2 regions of the Kocuria gwangalliensis genome follow, and region 1 is predicted to be linked to the other one. Evidence: predicted binding sites of a transcription regulator. Region 1 holds the regulator's gene; the other holds the start of a gene.
What was found. The regulator LexA, encoded in region 1, represses DNA repair genes until DNA is damaged. The targets are predictions, from matches to a motif close to TCGAACANNTGTTCGA.

Region 1 (7,059 bases):
TGGGCGGGCAACGGCGGGAGGGCCAGCGTTTCATGACCGCCAAGGTGGCCGAGGCGCTGGACTCGGGCAAGCACCTGCTGGTCCAGGCGGGCACGGGCACGGGCAAGTCGCTGGCCTACCTGGTTCCGGTGTTCGAACACGCTCAGACCGCGGACAAACCCGTGATCATCTCCACCGCAACCCTGGCGCTGCAGTCGCAGGTCACGGGCCGTGACGTACCGCGCGTGCTCGATGCGGTCGAGGAACACCTGGCGCACCGGCCCAACGTTGCGCTGCTCAAGGGTCGCTCGAATTACGCGTGCCTGCACAAAATAGGTGGCGGTTACCCCACCGACGACGACGCCGCGCTGTTCAATCTCGCCGATCCGGCCGGTGCCGCTCGGGCCGGGGAGACCGCGGTGGGCAAGTTGGGCCAGCAGGTCAAACGACTGCGGGAATGGGTCGAGTCCACCGAGACCGGTGACCGTGACGACGTGCAGCCCGGTGTCTCCGATGCAGCCTGGCGGCAGGTTTCCGTCACCGCGCGCGAATGTATTGGCCGCAAATGCCCGCTGATCGAGGAATGCTTTGCCGAGAAGGCGCGATTGGCCGCCGGCGAGGCGGACGTGGTGATCACCAACCATGCGTTGTTGGCCATCAACGCCTTCGAGGGTTTGGCCGTGTTGCCCGAACACGACGTGGTGGTCGTGGACGAGGCCCATGAATTGCGGGACCGGGTGACCGGAGCGGTCACGGGCGCGCTGTCCGGTGCGGCCGTGCGAGCCGCAGCCAGCGGCGTGCGCAAACACACCGCCGCCCCGCACGATGATTTGGACAAGGCCGCGGACGCCTTCGACCGCGCCTTCAACGGCGATCCGAACGGACTGCTACCGCGGGGTTTCACCGAGGAGCAGGTCTATGCGGTGCGCGGCGTTCAGGACGCGGCCCGTTCCGGGCTCAGCGCAACCAAGGGCGATTCCAACGCGGAGGACGCCGGACGACATGCCGCGCGTTCCCGGCTGTCGGAACTTCTCGACACCGCCGATCGGATGCTCAGTGCCAATACGGATCACGACGTCCTGTGGATCTCCCGCGTGGGCCGCTGGGACCAGTCCTCCGGATACGTGTCCCCGGATGCGGGGGAGCCGGCAACCCTGAACATTGCTCCGCTCAGTGTGGCCGGCGCCCTTCGCGAAGGACTCTTCGACGGCCGCACGGTCGTGCTGACCTCGGCCACGCTGGCGGTGGGCTCATCGTTCTCATCCGTGGCCGGCGCTCTCGGTCTGCAGGGCGCCGGGTCCCCGCCGTGGCGCGGTGTGGACGTGGGAAGCCCGTTCAATTATCCCAAGCAGGGAATTCTGTACGTGGCCAGGCACCTGCCCAAACCGGGCCGGGGCGTCTCCTCGGACCAGTTGGCGGAACTGGCCGAACTGCTCAAGGCCTCCAACGGCGGCGCCCTGGGGCTGTTCTCGTCCCGCCGCGCGGCCGAAGAAGCCGCTGAAAAACTACGTGAGCTGATCGACACCGACATCCTCTGCCAGGGTGAGGCGTCCCTGCCGTCCCTGGTGAAGGAGTTCACCGACGACCCCACCGCCAGCCTGTTCGGCACCATGAGCCTGTGGCAGGGCGTGGACGTGCCCGGCAACTCATGTCGGTTGGTCGTGATTGACCGCATCCCGTTCCCGCGGCCGGATGACCCCTTGGGAACCGCCCGCACCCGTGCGACCGAACGAGCGGGCGGCAACGGCTTCATGGCCGTGTCAGCAACGCACGCGGCGGTGAAGCTCGCTCAGGGCGCGGGACGCCTCATCCGTTCAAGTAACGACCGCGGCGTGGTGGCGGTCCTGGATTCACGACTGGCGACGGCGCGCTACGGCACCTTCCTGGCCAAGTCCCTGCCGCCGCTGTGGCCCACCGCGGACAAAGCCACGGTCCTGGGCGCCCTGAAGCGGCTGAGCAGTTCACAGTAGTCCTACAGCCTTCACCCGACGGGTTGGTGTCGTCACCGATGACGGTGGGCAAAGACCCCGGTGAATCACAGGGACCGGAAAACCGACACGACCTTGCCCATCACGGTGGCGTGATCACCCAGGATGGGTTCGTACTGCGTGTTCTGGGGCAACAACCACGTGTGTCCGTCGCGTTGGCGGAAGGTCTTCACCGTGGCCTCGTCGTCCAAGAGGGCCGCAACGATCTCACCGTTGACCGCCGTGTTCTGTTGGCGCACCACGACCCAGTCCCCGTCGCAGATGGCGGCGTCGATCATGGAGTCACCCGAGACCTTCAGCATGAACAGGTCACCGTGGCCCACGAACTCGCGCGGCAAGGAGAACACGTCTTCGACCGACTGCTCCGCCGTGATGGGACCACCGGCGGCGATTCGGCCGACCAGGGGCACCGATGCCATGGAGCCGTCAGAGCTGCTCGCGGGCAGCTGATTGATGTTGTGCACCGAGCCGGTGGGGGACGTTGAAGCCCGTTCCGCGGTGTGGGGCTCACCCAGTTCACGGGCCAGTTCGGTCTCGGAGAGTGGACGAAGAACTTCCATGGCGCGGGGGCGCCTTGGATCCCTGCGGATGTACCCCAGCTTCTCCAATTGACCCAGTTGGTGGGTCACGCTGGACAGCGATGCCAGGCCCACGACGTCGCCGATTTCGCGCATGGACGGGGGATAACCGCGCTCACCGATGGAACGCTGCACCGCGCTGAGGATGGTGCGCTGGCGAGCGGTCAGTGGCCGCTGCGAACGCGGGGACTCCGAACCGGAGGGGGAAGGTGTGCTCACGAGTTGGGTCCTTTCACCGTGTGTCCACCGCGGGATCAACCGCGAGGGATGCCGTACTCGCCGAGCTCGATCCGGGCGCTTATGCGTGTCGGAAGTGTTCGATCAACTAGTACGGGCGTTGCTTAAAGACTAGTGCCCCCGGAGTGAGGACTCAAACACATGTTCGATTTTTCCCTCGACAAGGTTCGTACACCCGTGCTAGAACTTAACTCCGGTATTCGAAAACGTGTTCTAACACCGGGAAAAGGGTTCGAACACCCTGCCGCCTTATCCCGCGGTTACCGGAGAGATCACCAGGAGGTTGCCATGACCACACGCATCTTGCCCACCAGCGCTCGCAGCATTGCTCGAGCACCCAAGCTCAATCTCACCCGCCGAGGGCGGTTCGTCTTCATTGGGGTACCGCTCATTACGGGTGCCGCGGCGCTGCTGGTGGTCGCGGTCATTTTCTTGCTGCCCACCACGGTTCAGGCCAACAGCGAGCCCGTGGGTGACCCGGTGACCCATACCGTGAGCGTTCAACCCGACCAGTCACTGTGGGAGATCGCGTACGCGGCTGATCCCCAGCGCGACACCCGTGAAGTCATGGACGACATCGTGGAGCTCAATGGATTGGCGTCCTCGGAGATCTCCGCCGGCCAACTGCTGGAGGTCCCCGCACGCTGAATCGTGCGAAGGCACCCCCGGCGCTTAAGCTAGGGGAGTGAGCCAAAATCTCGATCGTTTAGAAGCCCTGCCCTTGCGTGAGAATTTACGGGGCATGTCCCCGTACGGTGCCCCCCAACTCGATGTTGCGGTGGCACTCAACACCAACGAGAACACTCACCCCGTTCCGCAACCGGTGGTGGATGCCATTTCGGAGCGCGTGTCTCAGGCCGCCGGGCAGCTCAATCGCTACCCGGATCGGGAGTTCACGGAACTGCGCACCGCGCTCGCCGGTTATCTGGGCCACGGTCTAGGGGCTGAAAACCTCTGGGCCGCCAACGGGTCCAATGAGATCCTGCAGCAAATCCTGCAGGCCTTCGGGGGTCCCGGCCGTTCGGTTCTCACGTTCGTCCCAACCTACTCGATGTACCCGCTGCTGGCCTCCGGGACCGGTACCGAGTTCATCGCGGGCCGGCGCGCAGAAGATTTCACGTTGTCGGCCGAGTCCGCCGCAGCGCAGGTTCGCGAGCACACGCCGAACGTGGTATTCCTGTGTTCACCCAATAACCCCACCGGCACCGCGCTGGGTTTGGACGTGGTTCGGGCCGTGTACGAGGCCGCTGCGGAATCCGATTCCATGGTCATTGTGGACGAGGCCTACGCGGAATTCGCCCGGTTCGGCACACCGTCTGCGTTGACCCTGCTCGAAGGCCGCCCTCGGCTGATTGTCACTCGCACCATGAGCAAGGCCTTTGCCCTGGCCGGGGCCCGACTGGGCTACTTCGCCGCGGCCCCCGAGGTCACGGATGCCATTCGCCTGGTGCGGTTGCCCTATCACCTCTCCGCCGTCAGCCAGGCCACGGCCTTGGCGGCCCTCGAACACAAGGACGTCCTGCTCAGCACGGTGGAAGACATCAAGATGCAACGGGACCGCATTGTGGACGATCTCAAACGCCTGGGTCTCGCACCCGCGGAGTCCGATTCCAACTTCGTGTTTTACGGCGGCATGGCAGACGCGCAACGGATGTGGCAGCACCTCCTGGATCACGGGGTGCTGGTGCGCGACGTCGGAATCCCCGGCCACCTGCGGGTGACCGCGGGCACCGAGGATGAGACCACCGCGTTCCTGACCGCCGTGGAGAGCTACCTCCAATCCGCGTGAGCCGCGGGTCGGGCCTCCGACGGTCACCGGGCGGGCGGGTCGGGCCCGCCCAGTAGACTGGATATCGCCGCTGTTTCCGGCGGGCACTTGCAGAAATCGAGGAGTCACACCCCGTTATGTCCCCAACCAACTCACCTCGTACGGCCGTGGTGGAACGCGTGACCAGTGAATCCACGGTGCGCGTGGAACTCAACCTGGACGGCACCGGTCAGTCCACCATCGAGACCACGGTGCCCTTCTACAACCACATGTTGACGGCGCTGTCCAAGCACTCCCTGATCGACCTCAACGTGCAGGCCCACGGGGACACCGACATCGACGTGCACCACACGGTCGAGGACACCGCCATTGTGCTGGGCGATGCCTTCCTGCAAGCACTCGGTGACAAGAGGGGCATCCGTCGTTTCGGTCACGCCACCATCCCCCTGGACGAGGCACTGGCTTCGGCGGTCGTGGACGTCTCGGGTCGCCCGTACGTGGTGCACACCGGCGAGCCGGAGGGTCAGCAGTACCACTTGATCGGCGGGCACTTCACCGGCTCCATGACCCGCCACGTCTTCGAGTCCTTCGCCTATCACGCCCAGTTGTGCCTGCACATCGACGTCATTCGCGGCCGGGACCCGCATCACATCGTGGAAGCGCAGTTCAAGGCACTGGCCCGCGCGCTGCGCGAGGCCGTGGAACCCGATGCCCGCATGGCCGACGCCATTCCGTCCACCAAGGGGGCCTTGTGAATCCCGAGAACGACCAGGTGACCGACTCCGAGCAGGCCCCGTGCGTCGTCGTTCTCGATTACGGCGCCGGCAATGTGCATTCCGCCGTGCGAGCGCTCGAAGCCGCGGGAGCGAGGGTCAAACTCAGTGCGGACCCGGAGGACGTCATGGACGCCGACGGGCTCGTGGTCCCGGGCGTGGGTGCGTTCGCGGCCGTGATGGCCGGATTGCGGTCGGTCCAGGCTCCCCGGCTCATCGACCGTCGCTTGAGCGGTGGCCGTCCCGTCCTGGGTATTTGCGTGGGATTGCAGGTCATGTTCGATGAGGGTGTCGAACACGGTGAGCGCTCGGAAGGCCTGGCCCAGTGGCCCGGAACCGTGGAACGGTTGAACGCACCCGTGGTTCCCCACATGGGATGGAACACCGTGGAACCGCCGGAGGATTCGGTGCTCTTCAAGGGCATCGAGGACGAACGGTTCTACTTCGTGCACTCCTACGGTGTGCAGGATTGGAATTTCGATCAGACGATCGACCGCATGAGGGCACCCGGGGTCACGTGGTCCGAGCACGGTGGCCCGTTCGTGGCCGCGGTGGAGAACGGTGCGTTGAGTGCCACGCAGTTCCACCCGGAGAAGTCCTCGGCCGCGGGCATCGCGCTGCTGCGCAACTGGCTTGGCACACTGCCCCGGACCGGTCGCATGGGCGAACGCATGCCCGTGCGCGGCGTGGAGGTCGAGAAGTGACCTATTCCATGCTGACCATGGTGCTGGGCGCGTTCTTCGTGGGCGGTGCCATTTCTTTCAAACAGCAGAAGAAGCCCCTCTGGTCCGTGCTGCTGCTGGCGACCATTGCTCTGGCGCTGGTCGGTTACGGCGCGTATTCCTGGGTCACCTCCCTGTAGCGTCCCGCCGCGGCGCGGGCCGCGGCACCCACCTTGCACATCAATGTTGAATTTTTCGCGCGGTCTTCACCGCCGGTAAGGAGAACCATGTCCCAGGACACCACCCCCCGTTTGGAATTGCTGCCCGCCGTTGACGTGCAGGACGGTCAGGCCGTTCGCCTGGTGCAAGGTGAAGCCGGTTCGGAAACCGGTTACGGCGATCCCGTGGAGGCCGCTCTGCTGTGGCAGGAAGCCGGTGCGCAATGGCTGCACCTCGTTGATCTGGATGCTGCCTTCGGGCGCGGTGACAACATTGACGTGCTGCGTCGCGTGGCGGATCAGATCGAGATGAAGATCGAGATGTCCGGCGGTATCCGCGATGACGAATCACTCGAACGTGTCCTGTCCCTGAACCCGGCCCGCATTAACCTGGGCACTGCCGCGCTCGAGAACCCCGAGTGGACCCGGCGCGTGATTGCCCAGCACGGGGACGTGATTGCCGTGGGCCTGGACGTTCGCGGCACCACGCTGGCCGCTCGCGGTTGGACCAAGGAGGGCGGGGACCTCTGGGAGGTCCTGGACCGCCTCGAGGCGGACGGCTGCTCCCGCTATGTGGTCACGGACGTCACCAAGGACGGAACGCTCAAGGGGCCGAACGTCGATCTGCTGGCCGAGGTCGCTCGCCGCACCGACAAGCCCGTGGTCGCTTCCGGTGGTGTGTCCTCCCTGGAGGATATTGCCGCCCTGCGCGAGCTCGTCCCCGTGGGTGTCGAGGGCGCAATCGTGGGTAAGGCGCTCTACGCCGGCAAGTTCACGCTCCCCGAGGCGCTGGATGTGGCCGGTCGACCGAATGCCTGACGGGTCTTCCTCCCGGCCGCTGCCCGCCCACATTGCC
Region 2 (7,059 bases), on a different contig from region 1:
CGGCCGTGGCCGACTTCCTGTTGCGGACCGCAGTGGAAATCCGCGGGGACAGCTTCCCGGACACCGCGCTGGACGACACCTATGCGGAGCACGCGCGCGGAGTAGCCAGAACCAGACCTCGTTAGCGAGGTAGGGCCGAGTTCGAGGCCCCGTGGTACATCGCTAAAATAAGGCATAAATCGCAAACCCGGACCGGCTGAGCCGGGTACACAGACTTCTTAGGAGGAACTCGATGTCAGGTCACTCCAAATGGGCCACGACCAAGCACAAGAAGGCCGCAATCGACGCCAAGCGCGCCAAGGCCTTCGCCAAATACATCAAGGGCATTGAGGTGGCCGCGCGCATGGGCGGTGCGGACACCGCCGGTAACCCGGCGCTGGAGCTGGCCGTTTCCAAGGCCAAGAAGAACTCGGTGCCCAATGACAACATTGATCGCGCGGTCAAGCGCGGCGCCGGCCTGACCGGCGAGACCATCGACTACTCGGAGATCCTGTACGAAGCTCGCGGCCCCCAGGGCACCGCGCTGTACATCGAGTGCTTGACGGACAACAAGAACCGGGCGGCCTCCGAGGTGCGTGTTGCGGTGACCCGCCACGGTGGGACCATGGCGGATTCCGGTTCCGTGGCCTACCTCTTCGAACGCAAGGGCGTGGTCGAGGTGGCCAAGACCGACGGTCTCACCGAGGACGACGTTCTGATGGCCGTGCTCGACGCCGGCGCGGACGAGGTCATCGAGGAGTCGGAGGTCTTCGAGGTCGTCAGTGACGCCACCGACCTGCCCGGGATCCGTCAGGCCCTGGACGCGTCCGGACTGGACTACAACAACGACGATCCCCAGTTCCGTCCCGCCATGACCGTGGATCTTGATTCCGAGGGTGCCAAGAAGTTCCTTAAGCTCGTGGACGCCGTCGAAGAGCTCGACGACGTGCAGAACGTCTACTCGAACGCCGACATCCCCGAGTCCGTCCTGGCGGAGCTCGACGACGAGGACTGAGAGCCCCATGGCGCGCACGTCGGACGGCGGATCGGCCCCGGGACAGCGCATTCTTGCGGTGGACCCGGGGCTGACCCGTTGTGGCTTCGCGGTGGTGGACATGGCGGCCAATCGCACGGGAACGTTCGTCCACGTGGAAGTCAACGGCACCAAGGCGCACGAAGCCCTCGAGGATCGAGTGCTGGCCATCATGACGGCGGCCGAGGCGCTCATGGATCGGTTCGCACCGGACGTCGTGGCGGTCGAGCGGGTGTTCGCCCAGAACAACGCGCCCACCGTGGTGGGGACGGCCCAGGCCACGGGCGTGGTCATTGCCGCCGCGGCACGGCGTGGGATTCCGGTGGCGTGGCACACCCCGTCCGAGGTCAAAGCGGCGGTCACCGGGGACGGCGGCGCGGACAAGGAGTCGGTGAACCGCATGGTCGTCCGGATTCTCCGGTTGGCCGCGCCCCCGCGACCCGCCGACGCCGCGGACGCTCTGGCTCTGGCGGTGTGCCACGGCTGGCGCGGCGGCATGGCCGGGATGAATGCGGCGGCCAAGACGTCCACGCATTCGGGTTCTCAGCCCTCCTCCGTCCGAGCCTCCGGGCTCACCCCGGCGCAGCAGGCGTGGAAACAGGCCGAGGCGTCAGCTCGGCAACCCAAGGCCCCCCGGGCCGCCCGGTCACCGCGCCGCTGACCCGGAGGGTTCCGCCGATGACGCGGCCCGGCAGAGCGGGGCGCGCTGTGCGAGTCGGTGGGAGTTGTTAGAGTGATCCCGTGCTGCAGTTCGTATACATGTTCGAATCAACGGCGGGGACATCCCGCATGACGGGAGCCGCCCTGTGATTGCTTCGGTGTCCGGTGAGGTGCGTTTTGTGGGCGCCGCACAGGCGGTCATTGAGGTCTCCGGTTTCGGGATCGAAATTCAAGCCAGTCCGCACACCCTGGCGGGTCTGCGCACGGGATCGGCGGTGCATTTACACACCGCCTACATTGCCCGCAAGGACGAAGCACCCCTGCTGTTTGGTTTCGCGGGAGCGGACGAGAAGGAGGTCTTCACCGTGATGCTCGGCGTCTCCGGTGTGGGGCCGCGCACCGCGTTGGCCGCGGTCTCGGTTCTCGGCCCGGATGAGACCCGGCGGGCCATTGCGAGCGGTGACGACAAAGCCTTCACCGCGGTCCCGGGAATCGGCCCCAAATCCGCCCGTCGTATCGTGTTGGAACTGGCGGACAAGCTCGTTCTTCCGGAACCGCGGGAAACCGCGGCAACTCAACCTCAGGTGCAGGTGTGGCGCGAACAGGTCATGGGCGCCCTCGTGGGGTTGGGCTGGAGCGAGAAGGACGCGATCCGCGGCATCGACGACGCGCTGGAGACGCAACCCGAATTGGCCGACACCGGCAACGTGGCCGAGATCCTCCGTGCGGTCCTGTCCTGGCTGGGAACCGCTAAGGGCACGAGTCACACACATGGTCGAGGACGGTCCTGATGGCTTACGAGGAACGCGGTGCCGCGCAGGGACAGCAAAGACTCGTCGGTGCGGAGGGGGACCTGGACGACCAGCAGCTCGAAGCGAGTCTCCGCCCGGGTACCCTGGACGACTTCGTGGGGCAAAAGCGCGTGCGCGCCCAGCTGTCCCTCGTCCTGGAAGCCTCCAAGTTGCGTGGGCGCACCGCGGACCACGTCCTGATGTCGGGGCCCCCGGGGCTGGGTAAGACCACGCTGGCCATGATCATTGCCCAGGAACTGGACGTTCCGCTACGGATCTCGTCCGGTCCGGCAATTCAACACGCCGGGGATCTCGCGGCCATCCTGTCCTCACTGACCCACGGCGAGGTGCTGTTCCTGGACGAGATCCACCGCATGTCCCGACCGGCCGAGGAGATGCTCTACATGGCCATGGAGGACTTCCGCGTGGACATCGTGGTCGGTAAGGGCGCCGGCGCCACGTCCATCCCGTTGGACCTGCCGCCGTTCACCCTGGTGGGCGCGACCACGCGCGCCGGTCTGCTTCCGGGGCCGCTGCGTGACCGCTTCGGCTTCACCGGTCACCTGGAGTTCTACTCGGTTGCGGAACTGGAGCTCGTGCTGCGGCGTTCGGCGGGTCTGCTGGATCTGAACATGACCTCGGAGGGATTTTACGAAGTGGCCTCGCGGTCCCGCGGCACCCCGCGCATCGCCAACCGTTTGCTGCGCCGCGTCCGCGACTGGGCGCTGGTGCACGGGGTGGATCTGATCGACGCGCGCACCGCCGGAGCCGCCCTGGACATGTACGAGGTGGATGCCAGGGGACTGGACCGCCTGGACCGCAATGTGCTTTCCGCCCTGGTCACCAAGTTCAACGGGGGACCGGTGGGCTTGTCCACGCTGGCCATCGCGGTGGGCGAGGAGACCGAAACGGTTGAAACCGTGGCCGAACCGTTCCTCGTGCGCGAAGGGTTGTTGGGACGCACCCCCCGGGGGCGCATTGCCATGGCGGCGGCGTGGGAGCACCTGGGTCTCAACGTGCCCGACCACGCTGCCTTCAAGGACCCCGCCCTGCGCACCGCCCTGGCCACGGAGTCCCCGGACGAGGAGCAGCCCACCGCGTTCTGACGGGCTGGCACATCCCGCCTCCGCGAATCGGGCTCTGGGCCGCCTGACGGGAGGGGCAAGCTCAGGACGTGTCACGGTTCAGCGGGCGACCAGCTGGATCACCTAGACTTGACCGGATTCCCATGATGGCGGCGGTGCACCCACCCGGTAACTGCGGTCACTCAGCCGTGAACATCGTCTACAGAACGGAACTTCGTGATTCTCTCCGCGCAACTTCTTGCCCAGGCCCAGCAGTCAGGAGGCGGCGGAACCGCATGGTTCTTGCCCGTCATGCTGGTGGTGATGGTGTTGCTGTTGTGGCTGCCCATGCGTCGTCAGAAGAAGGCTCAGGCTCAGATCAAGGCCAAGCAGGCGACCATGGAACCCGGTACCCGCGTGATGACCAGCTTCGGTCTCTACGGCACCGTTCTGTCCATCGACCGGGACGAGAACAAGGCAGTCCTGGAGGTTTCCCCGGGAACCTCGGTGACCGTGCACACCCAGACCGTGACCACCGTTCTGGACGATCCCGCCACCGAGAACGCCGCACTTGCCCAGGGCGCCACCGTTGACGGGCACGGTTCCACGGCCGCGGGAGACACACGCGACAACGTGGCCGAGCGTGAGCACGATGTGCCCGGTGACACCGCCCCCGGCGAGCCCGCCGCGGGTGACAACGTCCCGGAACATGACACCCAAAGCGGCACGTGGCGCGACAACCGCCGCAATAACGACACCAACTGAACACATGCGTGAGTCACGGGCCGAGAGCATCGGCCCGTTTCTCATGACCGGACCCAGGTGCGGCGTGCTCGGCGGCCACACCAACCGTGCGTTGTTGAAGGGCAGACATGGCATCACGTAAGGGCGCTTCGGGCCCGTCGGAACCCGAAGAGTCACAAAAACTCACCCCCCAAGCGGCACCGACCCGCGCGCCCAGATCGGTGAAATCGGGATCGAATACGGCCCTGACGGCGGCCAAGCGCGGCCTGGCAGCGCTGGCTGTGATCACCATTGCCCTGGCAGGGATCCTGATCTACGGGGTCACCACCGACCGCACCGGTTGGGCTCCCAAGCTGGCCCTGGACCTCGAGGGCGGCACCCAAATGGTGCTGTCCCCGGAGCTCCAGGAAGCGCAGGACGGCCAGGAGATCACCCAGGAGCAACTCGATCAGGCAGTGGAGATCATTCGTCAGCGCGTGGACGGCACGGGTGTCTCCGAGGCGGAAATCAGCACGCAGTCCGGATCGAACATTGTGGTGTCCATGCCCGGGGTTCCCTCCGCCAAAACTCGTGACCTGATTCAGACCTCCGCCCAAATGGCGTTCCGGCCCGTGATCACCACGGCGGAGGGCGCGCCCACTCCCGAGGACCAGCGCACGGCACTCAAGGACATTCCCAAACCGGATGCCGAGCCCACGGACTCCTCGGATCCCAACTGGGTGACACCCGAGCTCGTCACCGAGTTCGAGGCCCTTGACTGTTCCGCGCAGCGACCCCAGGAGGAACGCAAGGCGCAGGATCCCGACAAGGCCATTGTTTCCTGCGATCCGGCGAACAACACCAAGTACATTCTTGGCCCGTTGGAGATCCCCGGCACGGACATCGACGACGCCTCTTACGGCACCGCGACCAACCAGCAGGGCATGTCCACGGGCCAGTTCGCCGTGAACCTGCAGTTCAACGCGGAGGGGACCCAGACCTTCAAGGAACTCTCCGAGCGCCTGTACCAGATCGGGCAGTCCCAGGAGGGTGATCCCCGGTCCCAGTTCGCGATCCTGCTGGACGGCACGGTGATCTCCGCGCCGTCCATGAACGCCGTGATCACCGACGGCAGCGCCCAGATCACCGGATCCTTCACGGAGGACGAGGCGCAATTCCTCTCCGAGCAGCTCAAATACGGTGCGCTGCCGGTAAGTTTCAGCATTCAGTCGGAGCAGCAGATCTCCGCGACCCTCGGCAGCAACCAGTTGCGGATGGGTATCATCGCCGGTCTCGTGGGTCTGGCTTTGGTGTGCGTGTATTCGATGTTCCAGTACCGCTGGCTCGGACTGGTGACCATCTCCTCCCTGCTCGTGGCGGGCCTGATCACCTACTTCGCCATCACGCTGCTGGGGTGGAGCGCCAACTACCGCCTGTCGCTGGCCGGTGTGGCCGGCCTGATCGTGGCCATCGGGCAGACCGCCGACTCGTTCATCGTGTACTTCGAACGCATCAGGGACGAGATCCGCGCGGGCAGAAGCATTCCCGCCGCGGTGGACCACGGCTGGAAGCGGGCCCGGCAGACGGTGCTCGCGGCCAAGGCCGTCAACCTTCTGGCTGCGGTCGTGCTGTATTTCGTGGCCGTGGGCAACGTGCGGGGTTTCGCGTTCACCCTTGGTTTGACCGCGATCGCGGACTTGCTCGTGGTCTTCCTCTTCACCCACCCGATCATGGTGCTGCTCACGCGCACCCGCTACTTCGGAGGTGGCGCGAAGAACTCGGGCCTGGACCCGGAAGCCTTGGACGCCGTCCCGCTGTACCGCGGCGCGGGTCGCCTGCGTAGCCCCGAGGACAGCGACGGGCTGACGATTGCCGAGCGGCGTCGTCGACAGAAGGCCGCCGAGACCCCGGGCGACGGCGCCGGGGACGGATCCGCCGCATCCGGCGGTTCCAGCGCCGTGGACCAGACCGCCTTGACGGAGGGGAGCACCCGATGAGCAACCGACTCGCACGCTTCGGTAACGACCTGCACAGTGGCCGCACCTCGTACCCGTTCGTGGGCAAGCGCAAGCTGTGGTTGTCCCTGGCCCTAGGGCTCGTGCTGCTGTCCATGCTGATCCCCGTGCTCAAGGGTGGATTCAATCTGGGCATCGACTTCACCGGCGGCTCAGAATTCACGGTCTCGGGTGTTGAGAACCCGGACGTCCAGACCGGCGAGCAAGCGGTGGCGGACTCCTCGGATGCCGGGGGCGTGTCCGTGACCAATATTGCGCCGGGCACCGTGCGGGTGCAGACCGAGCAGCTCGACGACGATCAGACCCTGGCCGTGAAGGACGCCTTGCAGGACGCCTACGGCGCCTCCGACGACCAGGTGACCTCCAACTTCGTGGGACCCACGTGGGGTCAGGGTGTGACGCAACAGGCCCTGTGGGGTTTGCTGGTTTTCGTCTTTCTGGCCACGGTGCTCATGGCGCTGTACTTCCGCACGTGGAAAATGTCCGTGTCCGCGGTCGCTGCCATGCTGGCCACCATTGTGATCACCGCCGGGGTGTACTCCCTGGTCGGCTTCGAAGTCACGCCGTCCGCGGTGATCGGCTTCCTGACCGTGCTGTCGTATTCTCTGTACGACTCGGTCGTGGTCTTCGACAAGGTGCGCGAGAACACCAAGGGACTGCTGAGCGGTTCAGCGCCGCAGGAGAGAGCCAAACGCACGTTCTCCGAGCAGGTCAACCTGGCCGTCAATCAAACCCTGGTGCGCTCGATCAACACGTCCGTGGTGGGCATCCTGCCCGTGGGCGCGATCCTGTTC

Region 2: a site for LexA is predicted at 1,764-1,779, ahead of ruvA (Holliday junction branch migration protein RuvA). Genes of this name have one in related genera too.

The regions. Positions count from the first base shown of each region.
Region 1 covers NZ_BAABLN010000013.1:28,318-35,376, reverse strand. The annotation lists gene ABEA06_RS05985 (ATP-dependent DNA helicase) at 1-1,949, shown strand, start outside; gene lexA (transcriptional repressor LexA) at 2,015-2,764, opposite strand; gene ABEA06_RS05975 (LysM peptidoglycan-binding domain-containing protein) at 3,071-3,430, shown strand; gene ABEA06_RS05970 (histidinol-phosphate transaminase) at 3,468-4,571, shown strand; gene hisB (imidazoleglycerol-phosphate dehydratase HisB) at 4,688-5,305, shown strand; gene hisH (imidazole glycerol phosphate synthase subunit HisH) at 5,302-6,027, shown strand; gene ABEA06_RS05955 (hypothetical protein) at 6,024-6,185, shown strand; gene priA (bifunctional 1-(5-phosphoribosyl)-5-((5-phosphoribosylamino)methylideneamino)imidazole-4-carboxamide isomerase/phosphoribosylanthranilate isomerase PriA) at 6,273-7,022, shown strand; gene ABEA06_RS05945 (SseB family protein) at 7,015-7,059, shown strand, end outside.
Region 2 covers NZ_BAABLN010000033.1:110,463-117,521, reverse strand. The annotation lists gene ABEA06_RS10820 (type 1 glutamine amidotransferase) at 1-125, shown strand, start outside; gene ABEA06_RS10815 (YebC/PmpR family DNA-binding transcriptional regulator) at 233-994, shown strand; gene ruvC (crossover junction endodeoxyribonuclease RuvC) at 1,002-1,673, shown strand; gene ruvA (Holliday junction branch migration protein RuvA) at 1,819-2,463, shown strand; gene ruvB (Holliday junction branch migration DNA helicase RuvB) at 2,463-3,569, shown strand; gene ABEA06_RS10795 (preprotein translocase subunit YajC) at 3,765-4,292, shown strand; gene secD (protein translocase subunit SecD) at 4,400-6,247, shown strand; gene secF (protein translocase subunit SecF) at 6,244-7,059, shown strand, end outside.